Regions from separate parts of the Caballeronia sp. GAWG1-5s-s genome, predicted to be linked through region 1. Evidence: predicted binding sites of a transcription regulator. Region 1 holds the regulator's gene; each other region holds the start of a gene.
What was found. Region 1 encodes FliA, which starts transcription of late flagellar genes. Its sites were predicted from a motif close to CTAAAGTTTNNNNNNNNNNNGCCGNTA; they were not measured.
Positions count from the first base shown of each region.

Region 2: the regulator FliA is predicted to act here: its motif matches at 3,213-3,239, upstream of NCR34_RS01410 (flagellin domain-containing protein).
Region 3: the regulator FliA is predicted to act here: its motif matches at 1,883-1,909, upstream of flgM (flagellar biosynthesis anti-sigma factor FlgM).

Region 1 is NZ_JALQDC010000001.1:40,538-46,184, forward strand. It holds partial or broken gene NCR34_RS00195 (transposase) at 1-83, opposite strand, end outside; gene NCR34_RS00200 (GGDEF domain-containing protein) at 456-1,538, shown strand; gene NCR34_RS00205 (RNA polymerase sigma factor FliA) at 1,543-2,274, opposite strand; gene NCR34_RS00210 (MinD/ParA family ATP-binding protein) at 2,295-3,212, opposite strand; gene flhF (flagellar biosynthesis GTPase FlhF) at 3,205-4,974, opposite strand; gene NCR34_RS00220 (thiamine pyrophosphate-binding protein) at 5,284-5,647, shown strand, end outside.
Region 2 is NZ_JALQDC010000001.1:294,563-300,209, reverse strand. It holds gene NCR34_RS01420 (aldo/keto reductase) at 1-415, opposite strand, end outside; gene NCR34_RS01415 (HAD family hydrolase) at 672-3,092, shown strand; gene NCR34_RS01410 (flagellin domain-containing protein) at 3,334-4,158, shown strand; gene fliD (flagellar filament capping protein FliD) at 4,312-5,647, shown strand, end outside.
Region 3 is NZ_JALQDC010000045.1:26,531-32,177, forward strand. It holds gene NCR34_RS26840 (2-oxoglutarate dehydrogenase E1 component) at 1-1,118, shown strand, start outside; gene flgM (flagellar biosynthesis anti-sigma factor FlgM) at 1,549-1,854, opposite strand; gene NCR34_RS26850 (response regulator) at 2,022-2,465, opposite strand; gene NCR34_RS26855 (hypothetical protein) at 2,537-2,701, opposite strand; gene NCR34_RS28125 (methyl-accepting chemotaxis protein) at 2,826-4,526, opposite strand; gene flhC (flagellar transcriptional regulator FlhC) at 5,007-5,579, opposite strand; gene NCR34_RS26875 (flagellar transcriptional regulator FlhD) at 5,582-5,647, opposite strand, start outside.

The DNA.
Region 1 (5,647 bases):
AAGCTCAATCCTTCGCCCGATTCGCTCGTCGTTTCTTCCTTGCGTTCGCGTCGCGTAACGAGGCTCGTTGGCCGTCCGTTCATGCCTCACACGCGTGGTTTCGCATAGGCTCGACGGCGCTGGCTTTCGCGTGGGTTCCAAGCAACTCTGACGCGTCCGTGCGAACTTGACCTACTTTGTCTGCTTTGCCAAAACAGGCACCAGCTTTACTGGCCATGCTGATTGACCAATACTCGGCGTACACGAAGGCCGTGCCATGACCTGCTCGATAACGGTATACGAGAAGACAAGGGGTTGCTGGTTCGATCCCAGCCGGGCGCGCCAAGTCGCACATCAGTCGCTTCGACGTCATCCCCACGAAACTCAAGCAACGCAACGCTTTGCCGTTAACCCTACGGCCGACCGCGCCCATTCTGACCGCGTCGACCGAACAAAAACAAAATCCAGGGGTTCACATGCAGCAGGCCCACCACCCGCCACGCTGGTCTCATGCGTTCGCATGGGCGGCGCTTCGGCATCCCGAACGCGAACAAGCCACGCTGCGCGTCGTGCTGGGCGCCGCGGTCCTGCTGGCCTACGCCTGCTACGCGTTGCTCGCCCCTTCGCACGATGCGTCGCTGGTCGCGCAAATCGTCGGACTCTATGTGTTCTACGGCGCGGTCACGCTGCTCATCGTCAGCCGCATGGCGTCGCCATCGAAGAAGCGGCTCGTCGTCACGACCATCGCCGATCAGGCGCTCGTCGGCGCCGCGCTCGCGGCAGGCGGGGAAACCGCGTTGCCGCTCTTGTGGGTGGTCTTCTGGTTTCTGATCGGCTCGGGCTGCCGCTACGGCAAGCGCACGCTCGCCGTCTCCTGCGCCACCGCGATGGTAGTCATCGGCGCGCTCGCGCTCTGGCAGCCGTGGTGGAACGCGAACTTATCCGCCGCGCTCGGGCTCGCGTTGAGCGTGCTGGCGGCATCGGTGTATCTGACCGTGCTCGTCGATCGTCTCGGCAACGCCAATCGCGATCTCGCGCGTCAGGCATCGACCGATCCGCTCACGGGTCTCGCGAACCGGTATGCGCTGGAACACATCGTCAATCGCACGATGTCCGACGCCTCGCAGGACACCGTTCTGCTCCTGATCGACCTCGACGGCTTCAAGGAAGTCAACGATACCTACGGCCACGCGGTCGGCGACCTGCTATTGCAGCAGTTCGCCAACGTGCTCGCCCGCCGCATGTCCAATAGCGACACCGTGGCGCGCCTGGGCGGCGACGAGTTCGTGGTGCTCGCGCTTCAGGCGCAGAGCCGCACGGCCGTCCTCGCGATCACCGAGGGCATTCACGCGGCGCTCGCGTCGATCACGTCGGTGGACGGCCGGCCGGTTTCGGTCTCGGCGAGCATCGGTGCGTGCATGCTGTCGAGCGCCGCCGACGCGCGCCACGCCGACATCCACGCCGTGCTGCGCGCCGCCGACCGCGCGATGTATCGCGCGAAAAGTCTCGGCATCGGCAAAACGGTGTTCGCCGAAGCGCGAGACTTCGAAGCCGGCTAGCGCATTAAGCCTCCACGCTCGTCCACGACTGCTCGCGCAGCTTGGCGCGCAAGCGGGCGACCGCCTGGCTGTGCAGCTGGCACACGCGCGATTCGCTCACTTCCATGACCGCGCCGATTTCGCGCAGGTTCAGGCCGCGTTCGTAGTAGAGGCTCATCAGCAGCTTCTCGCGTTCCGGCAGCTTGTCGATGGCTTCGATCAACGCGCCGCGCAGGCTGTCGTCGAGCAGCGCGGACAGCGGGTCCGAACGATCGACGCAATAGCGGTCGAGGAACGGCTCGTCGTCGGCGGAGCGGTCGAAGTCTTCGTAGTAGATCAGCTGGCTGCCGTGCAGGTCCTGCAGCATCGACTGATATTCGTCGAGCGGCATCTTCATGTGCTCGGCGATTTCCACTTCGCTCGCGGCGCGGCCGAGGTTCTGCTCGACCTTGTGCACCGCCGATTCGACTTCGCGCGACGTCTTGCGCATGCTGCGCGGCAGCCAGTCGTTCGCACGCAACTCGTCGAGCATGGCGCCGCGAATGCGCTGGCTCGCGTAGGTTTCGAACTGCGCGCCCTGATCTTCCTTGTAGCGGCTCGCCGCATCCAGAAGGCCGATCATGCCGGCCTGAATCAGGTCGTCGAGATCGACGCTCGCCGGCATCTTGGCGACGAGCTGAAGTCCGAGCCGACGAACGAGCGGCGCATATTTAGTCAGGACGTCCGACTGTGAGAGTTTGCCTTGGGCGTTGTACATCTGAGTCACCTTAATCTTGATCACATCGACGCCGTACTGGTCAATGCATGACTGGAGAACATCGACGCCATGCGCCCCGTCTCCCGTCCGCCCTTGTCAGCCTCGCCAACCGAAAACCGCGCGTCATTCCGGACCTGCGTCTCGCTCCCTGACGGCGCGGGACGCATCGGCCAATGCAGAAGCTCCGCCGCGATTTGCCGGTAGTCGCGCGCCGCGGCTGTCGCCGGGAACGCTTCCACCACGCAGCGCGAGAGCTCCTTCGCCCGAGTGACGCGCGCATCCTCGGACACATACCCTGCCTGCACGAGCGACACGGCCAGATACCGGCTCGCGACGCCCGACAGGTTGTCGAACGCGACCGCCGCGTCGGCCGGGTTCTGCACGTGATTGACGAGCACGCGGAACTGGCCGATCGCATGGGCGTAGTGCAGACGCTTGATGCACGCGTACGCCTCGGTGATCGCGGACGCGGCCACCCGCGTCACGATGAGAAAGTCATGCGCCTGCGCCGCGAGCGACGAGAGCGCGCCGTATCGGTCGAGCTGCGCGTCGATCAGAACGATGTCCGCCTGACCGTCGAGCAGCGCGCGGCACTGCGCGGCGTCGTGGCTGATGCGTTCGTCGCGTGGCGCGGCGAGCAGCGAGAAGCCGAACGGCGTGCGCGTCACCGCGTCGTGAAGCGCCTCGCGGCCCGACATCACCGCGGCGAGCGCCCCAGCGCCTGACGTACCGGCGAGGCGCGCAGCCGATGCCGCGTTCGCCCGCTCGTCGATCACGAGCACGTCCTTGCCATGCACGGACAGCGCCGCGCCCAGATTCACGACCGCCGACGTGCAGCCGATACCCGCCGGCCCGCCCGCCACCGCCACCACGCGCGAACCGCCTCGCGTGAGCAGCCTTCTCAGACCTTCGGCCTGATCGAGCACGAACTTATCCAAAGCGGACCTCATGCAGTTCGGTGGTGGCGCGCGCGGACAATGCGGAGAGCAGTGCCGGCACCTCGTCGTCCTGCGGCACGAAGGGCGAGCCTTCGCGCGGAATGCAGAACGCGCTCTTGATCAGAAAACGCTTGGTCGCGACGTACAGGTTCTCCGGCACCTTCTGCCCGGTCGAGACGTAATGCACCGGCAGCTTGTAGCGGATCACGGTATCGAGCACGCCGCCGAGATTCGTCGCTTCGTCGAGCTTGGTCAGGATGCAGCCCGCGAGCGGCGGCTGGTCGGCCGCGCTCTTGTACGCCTGCACCACTTCGTTGAGCGTGTCGCCGTGGCTCGTCGCGTTGAGCAGCAACAGGCGCTGCACCGGATGACCCGCGCCGCAGAGCATCGAAATCTGGTCGGACACCATGCGATCGCGCTGGCTCATGCCGATGGTGTCGATCAGCACGATGTGCTTGTTGCGCAGTTCCGAGAGCGCGAGTTGCAGGTCGGCGGCGTCTTTCACCGCGTGGACCGAGACGCCCAGAATCTTGCCGAAGATGCGCAGTTGCTCGTGCGCGCCGATGCGGTAGCTGTCTGTCGTGAGCAGCGCGACCTTGCTCGCGCCGAAGCGCATCACGCAGCGCGCGGCGAGCTTGGCCGTGGTCGTGGTCTTGCCGACGCCCGTCGGGCCCATCAGCGCGAACACGCCGCCGCGTTCCATCAGCGCGTCTTCGCTCGCCATCACCGGCAGGTTCGATTCGAGCACCTGCTGCACCCATTCCATCGCGTGCTCGGCGCTTTCCATCTCGGGCATGTTGTCCACGACCATGCGCACGAGTTGCGCGGAGAAACCGGCCGCGAACAGGCGCTTGGTCAGGCCGGCATTGCCCGGGCTGCGGCGCTGGCGCTCGCCCCACAGGAGACCGGAGAAGTGCTCTTCCATCATCTCGCGCATCGACGAGAGTTCGTGCATCACCGTTTCGTTGACGACTTGCTCCATGCGCGCGCGAATCGCGTCGGTCACGACGGCCGCCGCGTTCGCGGGCAGACCTTCGAGCGCGCTGTCGGGCGAAGCTTCGGCTTGCGGCGCGCCCGCGTTGATCTTGTGGGCGGCGCGGCGCGCGGCGACTTGCGCGGCTTCGCGCGCCCAGTCGGGCGTGTCGATCTTCGGCTGCGCCGGCTGGCGCATCGCGTAGTTGCTCGGCTCGGGCTTCTCGGCGCGCTGGTCGGCGAGCTTCTCGGCGGCCTTCGGCGCGGATGCCTTCGGCGGCACCGGCACGCCGAGACCGCGAGCGATCGCAGCGGATGCCGAGAGCGGACGATTCGACGGCATCGCGGCCTGCTCGGCGATGCGTCGCGCGTGCTCGATCAGCCACGGATTCGACTCGGCCATCGTGCGCGGTGCTTCGTCGGCAAAGGCGTCGCGCGGGGCGTCGTGGTGATCGAGGTCATCTGCATGCGCTTCGGGATTCGCGCCGAAAACCGACGAGAACACGTCGCCGCTCGCGTACGGATTCGCGGCGGCCGGTTGCTTCGCGGCCACGGCGGCTGCGGCTTGCGCGAGCGCGGAGCGCGGCGTGGCGCTCGGGAATGCGGCCGGCGCCTGTTCGTGCGCGGCCGGCGAAATGGATGCGATGTCGCGATCCGCCACGCCCACGATCTCGACCGAACCGTCGTCCAGCGTGCGATTCGACAACACGACGGCATCGGGGCCGAGCGCTTCACGAACCTGGCGCAGAGCGTCGCGGCTGTTCGCGCCAATGAATTTACGAATGTTCAAACTTGCCCCCGATGAGGTATGAGACTGCGATCTTTGCGAGGCGGGCGCTGCCGGATGTTTTGGGGCGCCCGCTTTTCAGTGAAGCCATTATTGCGAAGATGCCCTTCGGCCTATCGCGGGATAAAGGGTGAGAAACAGGGGTATTTCGACTGATGGACGACGCCCGTGCGTCCCGGCGGCAGCCGACCGGGAAAAGATTCCGCTTGTATTCCGCTTGTTAGCGGACAACGGGCCGCGCGGCGGCGTAAGCTCTAGGGCTCAACGCGCAATGCCCGGCTTCGGCCGGAACACAACAGGAGACTTGACCGCATGACCTCCGACGCTTCCTCCGCTCTTTCCCGTGAGACCACCGGCGCGCGTCTTGTCGTGGATGCGCTCGTGCACCACGGCGTCGAGCGCGTCTTTTGCGTGCCGGGCGAGAGCTTTCTCGCCGTCCTCGATTCACTGCACGACGAGACTGCGCAGATCCAGACCATCGTCTGCCGCCACGAGGCGGGCGCCGCGAACATGGCCGAAGCCGTCGGTAAGCTGACCGGGCGGCCGGGCGTCGCCATCGTGACGCGCGGGCCGGGCGCGACGCACGCGTCCATCGGCGTGCACACCGCGTATCAGGACTCCACGCCGATGATCCTGCTCATCGGCCAATGCGCGCGCGACCATATGGATCGCGAGG
Region 2 (5,647 bases), 250 kb from region 1:
AGGCGCCGAGCGTTTCGTCGAGCGGCGTCTTGTCGTCGTCCAGATGCGAGAAGTAGACGTCGATGTAATCGGTCTTCAGACGCCGCAGCGAATCGTCCACGGCCGCCGCGATGTTCGCCGCCGAAAGCCCCTTGCGCGTGCTCAGCATGCCGACTTTCGTCGCCAGCACGATCTTGTGGCGCTTGCCGCTTTCCTTGAACCACTTGCCGATGATCGTTTCCGATTCGCCGCCGTGGTGCCCTTCGACCCAAGCGGAGTACACGTCCGCCGTGTCGATGAAATTGAGGCCGTGATCGACGAACGCGTCGAGGATGGAGAACGACGTGCGTTCGTCCGCGGTCCAGCCGAACACGTTGCCGCCGAAGACGAGCGGCGCGACGTTCAGATCCGATGTGCCGATGCTGCGAGTTTGCATGGAGTACTCCGCGTGAGTAGAGGACGTTCGGGAAGGATACGCAACATTGCGCGACGCTGCCGCGCGCGTCGCTCATGCGCCGAAATGAGGCCCAAAGCTGCGCTTGTTCCCCGCTTTCGTTCTGGCGCAAGCACCTAAGATCGTCGACACATCACAAAGGCTGATGCCGAGGCGGACGAGAACGACCCGCTGCAGACGCCCGACGCACGAAAACCATCAAAGCGGGCCCGCCGGCGCGGGCTGCGGAGTTCATCACATGCAAGCAGACAAGAACGTCCTTCCGGATCAGTTGGCCGAAACGTGGTCGGCGCGCGCGCCGTCGCATACGGTCGCGACCTTCGACTGTTTCGACACGCTCTTCTGGCGCGCCGTACAGGAACCGGTCGACGTTTACTACGCGCTGGCCGAAGACCCGCTCTTCGTCGAACACGGCGTGAGCGCCCGTGTGCGCACGATGGCCGAATCCGAAGCGCGTAAGAACAACTACTTCGCAACCCGCAAGAGCGAGGCGACGCTCGAACAGATCTATGCCGAAGCCGCGCCTCACGCCGACGAGGCAATTGTGAGCGCGCTCGCCGAGCGCGAGGTCGATAAAGAGATCGAGATCGGCTTCATCTTCGAACCGGTGCTCGGGCTGCTGCGCGAGGCGAAAATTCGCGGCCTACACACGGCAATCGTCAGCGATACCTATTACTCCGAGGCGCAATTGCGCCGCATTCTCTTTACAACCGCGCCGGAGCTCGAATCGCTCATCGACGTCGTGTTTTGTTCGTCTGAATTCGGTGTCTCGAAATCCACGGGACTCTGGAATATCGTGACGGAACGGCTGGGCGTCGCGCCCTCGGAGATTCTCCATACCGGCGACAACCCGTACGCGGACTGGGCCGTTCCACAGCAGATGGGCATCGGCGTACTGCATTTCCAGCAGCGCGACGACGAGATGCACAAAGCGGACCGACAGCGGCTGATGGCGGCGCGCGTCCTCTTTCCGTCGATCCGCGCGACGAAGCCCGCGCCGAGCTTGCATCACGCGATGCGCTCCCTGCAACAGGGCCGCGACATGAGCACGAACGAGCGCATCGGCTACTGGTCGGTCGGCCCGATCATGCACGCATTCGCGCGCTTCGTGCTGGACACGCATGAGGATCTCAAAGCGCGTGGCCGACCGCACAAGCTCGCGTTTCTGCTGCGCGACGGGCATCTGATTCATCGGGCATGCGAAGCGCTGCACGGCAGCCCGATCGGCAACGAAGCGTACGTCGGGCGGTTCGTCGCCGCCGGTTCGACCTTCGACAGCCGCGAGGCCATCGAGCGTTATCTGAGTACAGAGGTCATCAACCCGCAGATGATGAAGTTCGGCGCCGACCAACTGCAACTGCCGCCCAAGGAAACCGGCAAACTGCTCGCCGAGGCGAACGCGTCCGCCAATCCGCTGCAGACGTTCCGGCGTCTCGTGCTGGAACCGCGCATGGTGAAGCTCATCATCGAACGCAGCGCGGCGCTTCGTCAGCGGCTCTTTCGCCATCTGCAGCGAACCGTCGGGCTGGAGCGCGGCGACACGCTCGTGATCGTGGACCTGGGTTACTACGGCTCCATCCAGCGCTCGCTCGGCAAGCTGTTCAAGAAGTATTACGACGTGGAGATCGTCGGGCGCTATCTCGTTTCGCTGGATACACCCGGCTGGCGCGCGGATCGCGCGGGCGTCGTCGACAGCCGCTGGGCCGATGAAAACGTGATGGAGATGTTGATCGCGCATATTGGCCATTTCGAGCAGATGTGCTCGCTCAAAACCGGCAGCGTGTATGACTTCAAGGACGACGGCACGCCGCTTCTCAACCAATCCGCGAAAAGCGAGAAGCAAATCGCGCAAAGCGGCGAAATCCAGGATGCTTGCGTCCGCTTCGTCCGGGATATGGCCGCGATGCCGGCCACCAGCTTTCCCCGCCTGACGCCTGAACGACTACGCGTCGATGCGGCCATCTGCCTCGCTCGCCTACTGTATCTTCCGGACCGCGACGAAGTGGCCGGCGGCAACGAGACGGTGTTCGAGATCAACGGGGCGTCCATTCACGCATTCAACGTCGCGGATAACGACGCGGGCATCGAAGGGCTTCGTCAGCGCGGACCGTTCTATATGCGCAGCATCGGCAAGGGTTTTCGTCCGGGTTATCCGTACGAGATGCGCCACGCAGGCATCGACCAGGCGATTTTCCTAATGGCCGTGCGCCGTCACCGTCTGGATTTCACCGTCGACGATACGACGTACCGCGAGACGCGAATTCCCGCGCTTTTCGTGCGCGGCAATGAAACCGCGACCGAGACGCTGACCGCGCGCGCGACTTACGACGGCTTCTATTCGCTCGTCGTGCCGATTTCCGACTTCGACGTCGCGCTCATGTTCGGCCAGGAGATGAGCTGGATGCAGATCGCATCGGCGACAACCTTTCCCGCCGATACGCTGGATACGCGTATTGAGTTCGATCGTCAGCGCGCGCTCTCGCCTGGGAGCGAGATCATTTACGACGGCATGACCGAGCGCGAACCCGGCATGTTCGAGATGTCGCCGAACGGACTCATTTATGTGCCTGCAATGGCCGGAAAGACGCGGCAATTGATGCGCCTGACGTTTCGCCCGCTTTCCTGGGTTCAGAAGGCCGAGGTTGCACTGGCTTCATGAAGATGTAGCGGGCCGGCTGCCTGTAAAGGTGTAGCCGACCCGGCCGTAATTGCTCTTAAGCCCTGCCGGCCAAGGCGCCGGCAGACTCCGTGAAAATTCGAATCGCATTCGATCTTCGGCCTAAAGTTTCTTTCCCGTGGGCCGAAATCCTTAGGTAAGGCAGTCAGCGAATCACATTAAACATCGCGACGCCGCATTCAGACTCAGACTAGTAGCGCCTTTACCAACGAGGTAATTTGAAATGTTGAACATCAACACCAACACCCTGTCGCAAACGACGCAAAAGAACCTGCAAGGTTCGCAAAGCGCGCTGTCGTCGGCTATTAACCGCCTCTCGTCGGGCAAGCGCATCAACAGCGCCGCTGACGATGCAGCAGGTCTGGCGATTTCGACGAACATGACGTCGTACGTCAACGCGCTGAACCAGGGCGTGTCGAACGCGAACAACGCGATCTCGATGATTCAAACGGCGTCGGGCGGCCTCAGCTCCACGACGGACAACCTTCAGCGTATTCGCCAGCTGGCCGTTCAGGCAGCCGACGGTTCGCTCTCCGACACGCAGCGCGGCTACCTCCAGACGGAAGTGACCCAGCGTCTCGGCGAACTGGACCGCGTGTCGAGCCAGACGACGTTCAACGGCCAAGCCATGCTGTCCGGCTCGGTCTCGACGGTGGCCTTCCAGATCGGCGCAGTGGCGAACCAGACGCTGAGCGTCGACTTCGGCAGCACCGCGATGAGCCAGACCGGCCTGTTCGGTTCGGCATCGGTCGACATCTCCACGGCAAGCGGCGCGCAGTCCGTGATCAGCCTGGTCGACACGGCGCTCGACACCGTCAACACGCTGCAATCGACGCTCGGCGCTGAACAGAACCGCTTCACGTCGGCCGTTACCAGCCTGCAATCGCAGTCGACCAACCTGAACGCAGCACAGTCGGCCATCACCGATGCAGACTTCGCGCAAGAAACGGCGAACCTGTCGAAGGCTCAAGTGCTGCAACAAGCGGGTATCTCGGTTCTCGCGCAAGCGAACTCGATGCCGCAGCAAGTGCTGAAGCTCCTCGGCTAAGCGCATGTGACCTACCCCGCCGCAAGATGGGCGGGGTTCGGCAGTTCACTGGGAGGCCCGCCTCCCAGCTTTCGTTAGCGCAGCGACATTCATCATCGGCGCTGCGCTCACGAAAGCTCGCAAACAGATAAGGCAGTCCGTCCGGAGCATCCGATGACCACCACCACCTCGAGTACCGACGTCAGCGCCACACTGGCCGCTGCCGCGCAGTCCATCATCAGCGGCGCGACGAACTCTACGCTCGATGTATCCACGCTCGTTTCCTCGCTCGTCACCGCGAAGACCACCGCTCAGGCCACGCAGATCGCGAACAAGACGGCGAGCGACAACACGCTTCTGTCCGCCGTCTCGCAGATCAAGTCCGCGCTGTCATCGGTGCAGACCGCGCTGAAGAGTCTTTCCGACGGCACCGGACTCGCCGCGTACACGGCGACGGCAAGCGGCAGCGGACTCACGGCGACGGCCGGCACGAGCGCGGTGGCCGGTTCGTATGCGATCACGGTCAACAACATCGCGAGCGCGCAAAAGATTTCGTCGACGGCGCACGCCGCCACCGACACCTTCGGCACAGGCACGCTCTCGCTCTCGCTCGGATCGAGCTCGATGAACGTGACGCTCGACGGCACCAACACGCTCGCGAGCATCGCGTCGTCGATCAACTCCGCGAGCGACAACCCCGGCATCAGCGCGACCATCGTCACGGGCACCGACGGCCAGCATCTCGTGCTCGCGTCTAAGACGACGGGCGCCGCCAACACCATTTCGGTCACGGCCGGCGCAGGCGTCGATTCGTCGCTTTCGTACAGCACGGGCAGCAGCAACTACACGCAGACGTCGGCCGCGCAGGACGCGTCGCTCACGGTCGACGGCACGGCCGTCACGAGCACGACCAACACGCTCACGACCGCGATCGGCGGCGTGACGCTGAACCTCGCATCGGCGGCGGCCGGATCGACCCAGACGTTGACCGTGTCCTCCGACACGACCACGGAAAAGAGCACGATCAAGGCCTTCGTCGACGCGTACAACTCGTTCGTGAGCCAGGCCGCCGCGCTGTCGTCGTTCGACTCCACGAAAAGCGCCGGCTCGCAAGGCGGCGTGCTGCTCGGCGACTCCATGCTCCAGAGCATTCAGAGTTCGCTGTCCAGCATCATTACGAGCGGCGTGAATTCGGGTTCCGGTTCGACTTCGACGACGACGAACCTCGCGTCGATCGGCATCGATCTTCAGGACGACGGCACGCTGTCCATCGACGATTCGACGCTTTCCACCGCGCTCTCGAACAGCCCGACGCGCGTGGGCCAGCTCTTCAACCAGACGAACGGCATCGGCACGCAGCTCAATTCGAAGATCACGTCGTTCTTGCAAACGGGCGGCATCATCGATACGCGCACGACCGCGATCAATGCAGACCTGAAGAACCTCACCACGCAGACGGCCACGTTGCAGACCTACGCGGACAGCCTCACGTCGCAGTACAACGCGCAGT
Region 3 (5,647 bases), on a different contig from region 1:
CGCTGCATCCGATTGTTTCTTCGATGCTCGCGAATTGGCGAGACACCGTCGCCGACGAGAATCGTCCGGCCGACTGGCGCTTTGCCGAAAACATGGCGTATGCCTCGTTGCTCGAAGCCGGGCATGACATCCGGCTATCGGGTCTCGACGTGGGGCGCGGCACGTTCATGCATCGCCACGCCGTCTGGCATGCGCAGGGCGCGCACGAGGTGCCGGGCCAGCGTCATGTGCCGCTCAGTGCGATCGCTGCGGAACAAGGCCGGTTCGACATCGTGAACTCGCCGCTCACCGAGGAGGCCGTGCTCGGATTCGAGTACGGCTACAGCGTGCAGACGAAGGCGACCATGACAATATGGGAAGCCCAATACGGCGATTTCGTCAACGGCGCGCAGGTCTTCATCGATCAGTACATCGCCGCCGGCGAGTTCAAATGGGGCTATGAGTCGGCGCTTGCCGTATTGCTGCCGCATGGTCACGAGGGCGTCGGTCCCGAGCATTCGAGCGGGTATCTCGGCCGCTTCCTTCAGCTCTGCGCCGATGAAAACATGCGGATCGTCGTGCCTTCGACCTCGGCGCAATGGTTTCATCTGCTTCGCCAGCAGGCGATGGCGGAGCGCCGGATTCCGCTCATCGTCATGTCGCCCAAGTCGAAGCTCTACGGTAACGTCGCGTCGCATGCGCCGCTGCGCGAGATGGTCGATGGCGCGTTCCAGTGCGTGCTCGATGACGACGGCATCGCCGATGCAACTGCTGTCGAGCGCGTCGTGCTATGCAGCGGAAAGTTCTTCTACGAGTTGCGCGAGGCGCGCGACGCCGCCCGTGACGAATCGACGGCGATCATCCGCATCGAGCAGCTTTACCCCTTCCCGCATGACGAGCTCAGGCGCGCGCTTGCCCGGTTCACCCACTTGCGCAGCGTCGTGTGGGCGCAGGAAGAGGACTGCAACCAGGGCGCATGGCGATTCGTCCGCGATGAGCTGGAGCGCGTGCTTCCGGCCAATTGCGCCTTACGCGACGTCTGCCGCACCGCGACGCCGGCGGGCGCGCATTCTTCCTTGTCGGCGCATCGTCGCGAACAGGAGCGGCTCGTCACGGCCGCACTGACGACTTCACACTGAACGGAGAGCATCGCCGCTCGCAACGCGCACCGCGTGCGGCGATGACTTTTCGTGGTCCAGCGTGCATTGCGGGCGTCGGGGCATAGTCGCCGACGAGCCTCGGAGGCATCGGAGAGCTCATTTCGACTACTGGGCTTCATTGACGCGCAAATCCGCGACGTAGCGCATCAGCCGCTCCGCGAAAACATTTCTTCCTGGTCAAAGCCATCGGCCGCGCGTTCGTAAGCGAACCAGACCTGAGCGTTTCCACGGGGGAGTTTCGTGCGAGCGCGTCATGCGCACAGTGGTGGACCGACTCGCGCGGTTTGCGCTATGAATAATTGCCGGTCGGCGTCGCTTCATCCCCGGTGGAGGAACTCGCGCCGACTGCACAAGACGGACGTCTGGCCGCTGGCCCGACCAGACGACGTCGCTATGACTGCTGCTCTGATTAGCGCGAAGTCGCGCGCAAAAGATCCCGCGCCGTGCCCAGCATGCCGTCGGCGATGGCCGCCGAGTCGATCTTGTAGCTACCGTCTTTCAATGCCGCCTTGATGGCTTCCACCTTGGCAGTATCGATATCCGAGGAGTGGGAAGCCAACGCCGCAGTCGACGACAGGCTGATGGTCGAGCCTTCCGTAGCGGCGGGCGCGACCGGCTGCGCGGTGCTCGCGCCCGGCTTCGTGCTGGTGCTCGCCGCGCGCTTCACGGTGATCTGGGTCGACGAATCTGCGTTTTTGATGGTCTGGATGTTCATGGTTTCGGTTCTCGCTGGCTTTAATGCTTAACGGTGCCTGCGTTGAAACCTTTACCATCCGGAGCGCCGCGCGGTCGCCGCAACGCCCCCGGATTCGCCGGAAAGCCTTATCTAACAAGGCTCCCGGCCAATTGCAACAGTTTGCAACAAAGTGTAAAAGACGCCGGTCACGCGTTCATGAAGACCGCGCCGAAGACGGACGCGCTGCGATCTGCCGGCGCGGTGGTCTGCTGAAGCGGCGCGATCTGGGCCAGCTTGTCGGCGAGCGCGGCCTCCGAAAACGGCTTCACGACGTAGCCGTTCGCGCCGGCGCGAATCGCCGCGATCACGTTTTCGCGCCGGGTCTCGGCGGTCACCATCAGAACCGGAACGTCGGCATGATGCTCGGACTTGCGAATCTCCTGCAGAAGCGTCAGCCCGTCCATATTCGGCATGTTCCAGTCGGTGATGACGAGATCGAACCGCTGCGTCTTGAGTTTTTCGAGGGCTGTCACGCCATCGACTGCTTCGTCGATCAGCGTATAGCCGATCGCCTTCAGCATCTTTCGAATCAAACTGCGCATGGTGGTCAAGTCGTCGACCACCAGCAAGCGCATTTCCGTTTTAACCATCTGTCAATCCTTTCTCTCTTTACTTTCCCGCGCATGGCCCACCGCACGCGGCCATGCGCAGCGCTAGCTCACTACGTGCTCGGGCAATGCGAGGTATCGCCCGGCGGACCGCCACTCGATCGAAGAAATTCGTCCAGCTCGAAGCAAGCTTTGACGACCGCCTCGATCGCCTCTTGTGCGATATCGTTTTCCATCGCCGCCAGCCGACGGCGAAGTTCATGCAGTTGCTTGACCATGTCACCTACCTCGTTCCGGACAAGAAACTCGCCCTGCGACTCTTCGTTGCAAGGCGAGATTGCGTGAGTCGGCGCGTCCGGATCCGCGCGCCGGTTTGTCAGCCGCATCGCGACACCTTTCGACTCAGAACGTCGCCCAGTCGCCGTCAGCGGCGGCCGCGGCCGCTACCGAAGGCGCGGCGACAGGCTTCGTCGCGCGCGTCACCGCCGGCGCTTTCCTGGGGAGCGACGGCCGCGTCGGCTTCTGTTCGTAGCTGCCGGTCGTCGGCGCGGTGAACGACTGCGCGGTGCGGAACACAGCAACCGCTGCGGTGAGATGCTTCGCCTGATCCTCCATCGACCCGGCGGCTGCAGCAGCCTCTTCGACGAGCGCCGCGTTTTGCTGCGTGACCTCGTCCATCTGCGAGATGGCCTGATTCACCTGCTCGATGCCGCGGCTCTGCTCGTTCGATGCAGATGCGATTTCGCCCATGATGTCCGTCACGCGCTTGATCGCGGTGCTCACGCGCTGCATCGTGTCGCCTGCTCTCGCCACCAGCTCGGTCCCGGCCTGCACGCGGCTGCCCGAAGTCTCGATCAGTTCCCTGATTTCCTTGGCCGCCGCCGACGACCGCTGCGCGAGGCTGCGCACTTCGCTTGCCACGACCGCGAAGCCCCGGCCCTGCTCGCCGGCTCGCGCGGCTTCGACCGCGGCATTGAGCGCGAGGATGTTCGTCTGGAACGCGATGCCTTCGATCATGCCGATGATCTCGGCGATTCTCGCGGAGCTGTCTTCGATGCCGGTCATCGTGTCCACGACCTGACTGACGATGGCGCTGCCCTCGTTCGCGACGGTGCTCGCGTTGTCCGCGAGGCCGCTCGCCTGCCGCGCGTTCTCGGCGTTCTGCTTGACCGTCGCGGTCAACTCTTCCATGCTGGCTGCGGTTTCTTCCAGCGAGGCGGCCTGCTGTTCCGTGCGTGACGACAAATCCGTGCTGCCCGCGGCGATCTCGCCCGACGCCGTTCGAATGACATCGACGGACTCCTTGATGCCCGTCGCGAGCGACGAGAGCTTGGCAAACGCGGCTCGCACCGCCAGCATCAAGGTCGCGAGTTCGTCACGGCCGGCCACTTCTACGCGATGCGTCAGATCGCCCTGTTCCAGCGCCTTCATGGCCGCGAGCGCGTCGCCCAAAGGCTTCGTCACCGAGCGCGTGATGATCAGCATCGCCGCGATCGCGACCAGCACCGCCGCTATGGTCGATGCAAAGGACAGCGCGACCGCGCGGTCATACGCGGCGTGTGCGTGACGCGCGGAGTCGTCGGCGAGTTCGTACTGGTACGCGACGAGCGCGTCCAGTGCCGCGAAATATTTGACCTGCGCGGATGCAACGGGTCCCGCGATTTGCGCGCGTGCTTCCTCGATCTGTCCCGCCGTCAAGAGCTTGACCGCTTCCTGACGCGCTGCGGTGTTCGTTCCGCGCGCCTCGACGAGCGCATTGAAAAGCTCGCGTCCGCGCGCCGACGTAATCATGCGGTCGACCTTTTCGAGCCGTTGCGACGTGGCTTTCGATGCTTCGAGCACGCCGGCTTGCATCGCGGCGACGTCCTCCGGCTTTCCGGTGATCGCCGCGCGCTGCAGCCGAAGCACGGTCTGGCTCGCCGAATCCTTCGCTTTGCTGACCTCCGAGGCCTTGACCATCCGGTCATCGGTGATGAGCGTGATCTCGGTATCGAGACCGCGCATATTGACGAAGTTGATCGTGGCGATGAGGACGAGCAACGCGACGACGATGCCGAAGCCGATGGTCAGCCGGGCGCCGACCTTGAAGTTGTGCAGGTTCATTTAGGATTCCGAGGACCGGTTATTCAGGACGTGTTTTGGGAAGGCGCTCGCTAACTGCTGCGTAGCGCGGCCGGTCGCCGGTTGCTGAGTTCCTGCAGGGATCGCCTGCAGGATCGAATCGCTCGTTACTGTCGCCTTCCTTTCTGAGTATCGGCAGAAAGCATGGAAGCTTTACGTGGAATTTCGGCGTCCGAAGCGGGTCAGGATTAATTACCGAATGCGTCGCTTGTCGCGATTGCGGTGCTGGAGGCGGGACGGTTTCGGATCAAGTGCCGGTGTCGTCTGCGCCTCGTCGGGACGAAGCAGAAGCACGTTCGTGCGAGAGCGGCCGGACAAAAGTGCTGCGGGAAATTTGAGCGAACGTCGCTACGCGCGCTTCCGGCGGAAGACGCGACGCGCCTGCGCCGACAGCGGCAAGACGCTGCGGCGTTGCACGCCCGTTGGCGCTCCTAAAAAAACCGATCTACGTATGACCGCGCGTCAAGCCGCCTGCAACGCCGCGCTTTGCGCGCGCGCCGCCTTGGCCTTGGTCTTGCCGGCGCGGGACGGCGGCTGGCAGATGCCGCACACCATGCCGTGCGTCGGTTCGTGCGCGTGCGCAACGAACTTGCCGCGGCAGCGCGTGCAGCCCGCGAGGCGCAGGATGCCGGCTTCCTTGAACCGCACGAACGTCCAGGCGCGCGTCAGATCCATCTGCAGTACTTCGCCGTTGAGCGTGAAGTGCTCGGCGTACAGCGCGTAGGCGCGGCTCAACAGATCGACGCGATCGAGGTTCACGCTGTTTTGCTCCAGAAACGCATACACGTTGGCGAACATCGATGCGTGAATGTTCGGCCCCCACGTCAGATACCAGTCTTCCGAGAACGGAAGCATGCCCTTCGGCGGCGATGCGCCCTTCACTTCCCGATAGAGACGAATCAGACGATCGTGCGAGAGCTTCGGGAATTCCGATTCGAGCACCTGCATGCGCGCGCCCAGTTTGATGAGCGTGATGGCGCGCAGGACCTGCGCGGCTTCCTCGGCGAGGCTCTTCGAAGTCGTGGTCGTGCTCATGGTCAGGCGGCAATGAGGGCTGCGTTGGACAGGGCCGAGACCGGCGCATCGTGGCTGCGGCTCGCGAG